Regions from separate parts of the Streptomyces sp. NPDC057743 genome, predicted to be linked through region 2. Evidence: riboswitches for the same ligand, from Rfam matches in the RefSeq annotation. Region 2 holds a riboswitch; the other holds the start of a gene.
What was found. A riboswitch is a leader RNA that binds a small molecule or an ion and turns the genes downstream of it on or off. The one in region 2 is predicted to bind cobalamin.
Positions count from the first base shown of each region.

Region 1: another riboswitch for cobalamin. It lies ahead of ACFVFQ_RS24245 (ribonucleoside-diphosphate reductase subunit alpha); the one in region 2 lies ahead of ACFVFQ_RS13955 (CoA-acylating methylmalonate-semialdehyde dehydrogenase).

Region 1 is NZ_JBHVJX010000021.1:128,169-131,534, forward strand. It holds gene ACFVFQ_RS24245 (ribonucleoside-diphosphate reductase subunit alpha) at 1-1,396, opposite strand, end outside; cobalamin riboswitch at 1,560-1,721, opposite strand; gene ACFVFQ_RS24250 (GNAT family N-acetyltransferase) at 1,814-2,323, opposite strand; gene ACFVFQ_RS24255 (Uma2 family endonuclease) at 2,486-3,136, shown strand; gene mctP (monocarboxylate uptake permease MctP) at 3,149-3,366, opposite strand, start outside.
Region 2 is NZ_JBHVJX010000010.1:154,368-157,733, forward strand. It holds gene ACFVFQ_RS13955 (CoA-acylating methylmalonate-semialdehyde dehydrogenase) at 1-1,438, opposite strand, end outside; cobalamin riboswitch at 1,653-1,834, opposite strand; gene ACFVFQ_RS13960 (ABC transporter ATP-binding protein) at 1,916-2,680, opposite strand; gene ACFVFQ_RS13965 (FecCD family ABC transporter permease) at 2,754-3,366, opposite strand, start outside.

The DNA.
Region 1 (3,366 bases), on a different contig from region 2:
CCAGGTTGCAGACCGCGGTCTCGCCGTCGTCGGTCACCTCCAGGATCTCGGTGCACAGGTTGGAGGAGTGCACGACCCGGCCGGGCTCGGCGGTCTGGTTGGCGGTGCGGTTGGCGGCGTCCTTGAACGTCATCCAGCCGTTGCCGGTCTGCGCCAGGGTGCGCATCATCCGGGAGTACAGCACCCGGGCCGGCACCTGCTTGAGGGCCTTGCCCGCGGCCTCCGCGGCCCGGTAGGCGGCGTCGAACTCGTCGCCCCACAGGTCGACCAGCTCGGGCACGTCCGCGGGGGAGAACAGCGACCAGTTGGCGTCCGCCTCGACCCGGCGCATGAACTCGTCGGGGATCCAGTGCGCGATGTTGAGGTTGTGGGTCCGGCGGGCCTCCTCGCCGGTGTTGTCCCGCAGCTCCAGGAATTCCTCGATGTCGGCGTGCCAGGACTCCAGGTAGACGCAGGCCGCGCCCTTGCGACGACCGCCCTGGTTGACCGCCGCGACCGACGCGTCCAGGGTGCGCAGGAACGGCACGATGCCGTTGGAGTGCCCGTTGGTGCCGCGGATCAGCGAACCGCGGGCGCGGATGCGGGAGTACGACAGCCCGATGCCGCCGGCGTGCTTGGAGAGCCGGGCCACCTGGTGGTAGCGGTCGTAGATGGAGTCCAGCTCGTCCAGCGGGGAGTCCAGCAGGTAGCAGGAGGACATCTGCGGGTGCCGGGTACCGGAGTTGAACAGCGTGGGGGAGGACGGCAGGTAGGAGAGCGTGCTGGTCATCCGGTACAGCTCGGCGACATCCGCCAGCGCCCGCTCGGAGGTGTCCTCGGCCAGGCCGCAGGCCACCCGCAGCAGGAAGTGCTGGGGCGTCTCGACCACGTTGCGGGTGGTGGGGTGGCGCAGCAGGTAGCGCGACTGGAGGGTGCGCAGCCCGAAGTACCCGAAGCGGTCGTCAGCGCCGGCGGCCAACGCCCCGTCCACCAGGGCGTCCAGCCGCTCGGCGTGCGCGGCGACGAACTCCGCGGTGGCGTCCGCGATCAGCCCCTCCCGGTGGCCGACCGCGATCGAGGCGGAGAAGGACGTGGCGCCCTGGCCGGCAGCCTCCTCGGCGATGGCGAGGGTGAGCAGGCGCGCGGCCAGCTTGGAGTACTGCGGCTCGTCGCCGATCAGCCCGGCCGCGGCCTCGGTGGCCAGGGACCGCAACTCGGCCGCGTCGGAGCCGGGATGGCGGCCGCGGAGCGCGGCGGCGGCCACCTTGCCCGGGTCGGTGGCGGTCAGGTCCGCGGTCAGCTCGGTCAGCGTGCGCAGCAGGGCGACGCCCGGGCCGTCTTCGGCCACGGGAGGCGCGGCCACCGCGGGCTGCACGACCTCGGCGTCTGACGCGGGCTCCGTTGGCGCGATGGTCACCTGATGCTCTCCCTCACTCGGCGGGGGGCCGGAGGGCGCAGCAGGGGCGGTGCGCGGGCAGGCAAGAGGGCACCCCGCGGCGAACCGGGGGTGCGCGGGCCGGCCGCGCTCCGTCCACCAACCCATCCCTCGGGGCCCGGACGTCTCGACGCCGCACCAGTGGCGGTGCGGACGTACCATCGGCAGGTCTTCGGACTCGTGAGCGCGTAAGACCGCCAGAAACTGGCCGTGTCCTGCGCTCTCATACCGTTGCGGGACAGTTCCGGATTCGCACCGGATTCCCCTGCGACGACAGCGAGGACGAGCATACATCTTGTGTTGCTCCCCGCGCGCAGCCCCACATCTTGTGTCGCACCTCATGTGGTCCCTGCGCGGGTGCGAACGGCCGCACCGCCTTGCGGGGCCGGAAACAAGCCGTCAGGTCAGCTCCCGGGCAAACGCCCACAGGCGCAGGCCCGGCACCGGCTCCCAGTCCCGCCCGGCCGCCCGCGCGAACCCCAGCCGCCGGTAGAGCCGGTGCGCCGGCAGCAGGTGCCGCTGGCTCGACAGCACCATGGCGCGCAGCCCGAGCCCCCGGGCCCGCTCAAGGCAGGCCCGCACCAGCGCCTCGCCGACGCCGTGCCCGCGCCCCTCATCGCGGACCGCCAGCATCCGGAACTCGCCCTCGCCGGGCCCGGCCAACTCCGCGTACGGACTGCCGTACGCGGCGAATGTCACAGCACCCACAACCGCGCCGTCCGCCTCGTTCTTCCCGTCAACGGCCACCCATATCTCGGCGTGTTCGGCCCGGTGCGCCACCCGCCGCAGCACCGCCGCATACGGGTCGTCCGCCCCGCTGAGCAACCCGTCGGCCAGGTACACCTGGACCACCAACTCCCCGACCGTCTCGAACTCCGCCTGGCGTATGGGCCTGATCGTGATGTCCATGGGGTCAGTGTGGCGGGGGCAACCGGGTTGTGGGGAAGGGGTGTTGGCGCGCGGCGGTGACTGTCAGTGCCCGCCGCTATGGTCGAGAGCAGTAGTCGCACGGCTCCCGCCGTCCGGCTCCGATCGCCCCGTTCCGCCTGACCGTTGGAAGGAGGAGGTTCCATGACCCCGCCCGCCGATCGGCTGCCGCGCACGTCCCCCGAGCACTTCGAGGAGATCGCCCGGATACACGCCCGCGAAGAGGAGGGCGCGTGGCTTGAGTTGATCGGCGGGACGGTGCGGCCCAAGGCGAGAATGGACGGCGGCCGCGGCCTGGCCGTGGAGTGGCTGACCCGCGGTGCCCTCGCGCAGCGCCCCGAGCTCTGGTTCCACCCGGGGCAGGGCATAACGGGCGGGCGGTGCCGCGACGATCGGCTCCGGGTGGACGGTGTGCTCGCCCCCAGCGAAGCCTTCGTCGGTCAGGGCGAATGGGCCGATCCGGCGCCGGTGTTGATGGCCGTGGAGGTCACCTCGTACGAGCCGGAGACCGACCGATGCGCGCGAGCGGTGAAGCCGGCGGTGTACGCGGCCACAGGCATCCCGGTCTCGCTGCTGATCGACCGGGAGGCGGGCGAACTGGTCGTCCGCAGCCGGCCGCAGAGGGCGGGGTATGCCGAGCGGCGCACCGTGCCGTTCGGTGCGCGGCTGCGCCTCCCGCCGCCCGTGGGCCTGGAGCTCGACTCCCGACGACTGAGGGCGGCGGCGCCCTCGCCGCGGGAGTGCCCACCACGCCCGCGGGCCGCCGGGTATCCGGGGATATCCGACGGCCCGTAGGGGATTTCGGGGTCAGTGCCCGCCCGGCGCCCCCGCCGTGGCCGGCGGCAGGTCGGCCGTGACGCCCTCGTCGCCGACGTCGGCGGTGTAGTCGCCGGGGGCGGTCTCGTCGACGCCCTCGGGGGCCTTGAGGGCCTTCAGGACGAGGGTGAGCACGACCGTCACCAGCACGTTGAGCACGAAGGCGGTGAGGCCGATGTAGCCGATCTCGCCGATGCCGGGGATCTGCG
Region 2 (3,366 bases):
AGCGGATGGCGTCCGGGCCGTGTTGGTTGAGGTCGCCGAAGCCCGAGCGCTTCCAGCCGCCGAAGGTGTAGTAGGAGACGGGGACCGGGATGGGGACGTTGACGCCGACCATGCCGGTGTTGACGCGTCGGGTGAAGTCGCGGGCGGTGTCGCCGTCGCGGGTGAAGAGGGCGACACCGTTGCCGTAGGGGTGCTCGCTGGGCAGCCGCAGCGCCTCTTCGTAGTCGGCGGCGCGGACGACGGAGAGGACGGGGCCGAAGATCTCCTCCTGGTAGATCCGCATGTCCGGGGTGACGCGGTCGAAGAGCGACGGGCCGGCGAAGAAGCCGCCCGCGTGTCCGGGGAGGGTGAAGTCCCGTCCGTCGACGGCGAGTTCGGCGCCCTCTTCGACGCCGAGGTCGACATAGGAGCGCACCCGGTCGACGGCGTCCCGGCCGACCAGCGGCCCGAAGTCGGCGTCCGGGTCGTCGCTGCGGCCGACGCGGAGTTGGCCGATGCGCTCCGTCAGTCGTGCGACCAGGGCGTCGGCGGTGTCCTGTCCGACGGGTACGGCGACCGAGACCGCCATGCAGCGTTCGCCGGCGGAGCCGTAGCCGGCGCCGATGAGGGCGTCCACGGCCTGGTCGAGGTCGGCGTCCGGCATGACGATCAGGTGGTTCTTGGCGCCGCCGAAGCACTGGGCGCGCTTGCCGTGGGCGGCGGCGGTGGCGTAGACGTGGGCGGCGATCGGGGTGGAGCCGACGAAGCCGAGCGCCCCGACGCGGGGGTCGGTGAGCAGGGTGTCGACGGTTTCCTTGCCGCCGTGGACGACGTTGAGCACGCCGGGCGGCAGGCCCGCCTCCAGGAACAGTTCGGCGATCCGGTACGGGACCGAGGGGGCGCGCTCGGAGGGCTTGAGGATGAAGGCGTTTCCGCAGGCCAGGGCGGGGGCGGCCTGCCACAGGGGGATCATCGCGGGGAAGTTGAACGGGGTGATCCCGGCGGCCACGCCGATCGGGGAGCGCAGCGAGTGCACGTCGATGCCGGTGCCGGCATTGTCGCTGAACTCGCCCTTGAGCAGGTGCGGGATGCCGGCGGCGAACTCCACGACGTCCAGGCCGCGTTGGAGGTCGCCGTGGGCGTCGGGGAGGGTCTTGCCGTGCTCGGAGGAGAGCAGGCGGGCCAGCGAGTCCTTGTCGCGGTCGGCGAGTTGGAGGAAGCGGAGCAGGACTCGGGCCCGGCGTTGGGGGTTCCATTCGCCCCAGGCACGTTGGGCCTCGGTGGCATCGGTGATGGCGGCCTCGGTCTCGCCGCGGGTGGCGAGCGGGACGCGGGCCTGGACCTCGCCGGTGTTGGGGTCGTAGACGTCGCCGTGGGCCCCCGAGGTTCCCGGGGTGGGCTTGCCGCCGACGAAGTGGGTGAGTTCGCGGGCGGGTTGGGGGCTGTGTGCACGGACCATGGTTGCCTGCTCTCGTCAGGTGGGATCCGGGGATGGCGCGCCGGACCACGCCGCGCGCGGTGGCGGGCGGGCCGTGGGGGCGCGGGATCGCGCAGGGCGGAGGGACCGCTCAGACGGTGGGAGCCGCGGGGGCGGCCTTCGTTGCCCGTCCGGGCGGTTGACCAGGGTCGCGGGTACGCACCGGTGCCATGCGTGTCTGCTCCATCCTCGTGGACAACACGGAACGCCCCACGGCCGGTATCCTGACTTCCGGATCAGCGCGCGTCGTCCGCCTTCCCGACCGCCTCCACGTCAGTGGCGTACTGCTCGACGGCGCGCTCCCCGGTAACAGTGGCGGGACCGTGCCGGATTCGCACCGGCTTCCCTGCACCGTGGGCCTCGCCCTCGAATATATAGTTGGACGTCCTAGTAAATCTACCCCTGCCTGAACCCCGGCCCCCTGCCTGGCCACAGGCAGGGGGCCGGGGCGGGCGCCACTCAGGGCAGCACGACGATGTGCGGCTTGCCCTTCGCCGGGTGCCTGCTGACCTCGGTCCGCACGCCGTAGACCTCGGCGATCAACTCCTCGGTCAGCACCGCCTCCGGGGGGCCGTCGGCGAGCAGGCGGCCCTGGTCGAGGACGCAGATGCGGTCGCAGAAGGCCGCGGCGAGGTTGAGGTCGTGGACCGCGATGACGGCGGTGACGCCGAGCGTCCGGACCAGTCGCAGGGCGTCGAGTTGGTGGCGCAGGTCGAGGTGGTTGGTCGGCTCGTCGAGCACCATGACCGAGGGTTGTTGGGCCAGTGCGCGGGCGATCAGCACGCGTTGCTTCTCGCCGCCGGAGAGCCGGTCGAAGCGCCGGTCGGCCAGTTCGGCCACGCCCAGCGACGCCAACGCGGCGCCGACCGCCTCGGTGTCATCCCGGCTGTCTGCCTGGAACGCCCGGCGGTAGGGGGCGCGCCCCATCGCCACCACGTCCCGGGCGGTCAGGCCGAAGTCGGAGGGCATCTCCTGGAGCACCGCGGCGAGCGTGCGGGCGACTTGACGGGCCGGCAGGCGCCGGATGTCCGTGCCGTCGAGCAGGACGCGCCCGGAGTTCGGCCGCAGCGCCCGGTAACAGGTGCGCAGCAGGGTGGACTTGCCGGCCCCGTTCGGGCCGACGAGCCCGACCACCTCGCCCGGCCCGGCCCGCAGTGAGACGGAGTCGACCAGGGTGCGGCCGGCCACCTCGACGGTCACCGACTCGATGCGCAGTTCGCTCATGCCGAGAACTCGCTTCGCTCGCCCTCGCATTCGCGAGGCGCGCACCTTCTCATGATGCGCTCGCTACGCTCGCTCATGCCAACCCCTTGCGGTACATCAGCCACAGGAAGGTGGGACCGCCGGCCAGGGCGGTGACGATGCCCACGGGGATCTCCTCGGGGCTGATCACCGTACGGGCGAGCAGGTCCGCACAGATCAGGAAGGCCGCGCCGAGCAGCGCGGCGACGGGCAGGGCGCGCCGGTGGTTGGCGCCGACCAACAGCCGGGTGATGTGCGGCATCATCAGCCCGACGAAGCCGATCGCGCCGCTGACCGCGACCATCACCCCGGTCAGCAGGGCGCACAGGACGAAGAGCAGGGCCCGGAAGCGCCCGACGTTCAACCCCAGTGCGGCGGCGGCCTCGTCGCCGGCCAGCAGCACGTTGAGGTGCCTGGCGGTGCCCAACAGGGCGATGGTACCGAGCAGTACGGCGGCGGCCGGCAGCCACAGGGCGTCCCAACCGGTGCCGCCCAGTCCGCCGAGCATCCACTGGAGCGCCGACTGGGCCTTCTGCGCCTGGTCGGAGGTGACGATCAGGAAGCTGGCCACGGCCGACAGGACCTGTCCGGTGGCGACCCCGGCGAGGATCAGCCGGACCGTGGTCATCCGACCGCCGGCCCGCGCCAGTGCGTAGACGATCAGCAGG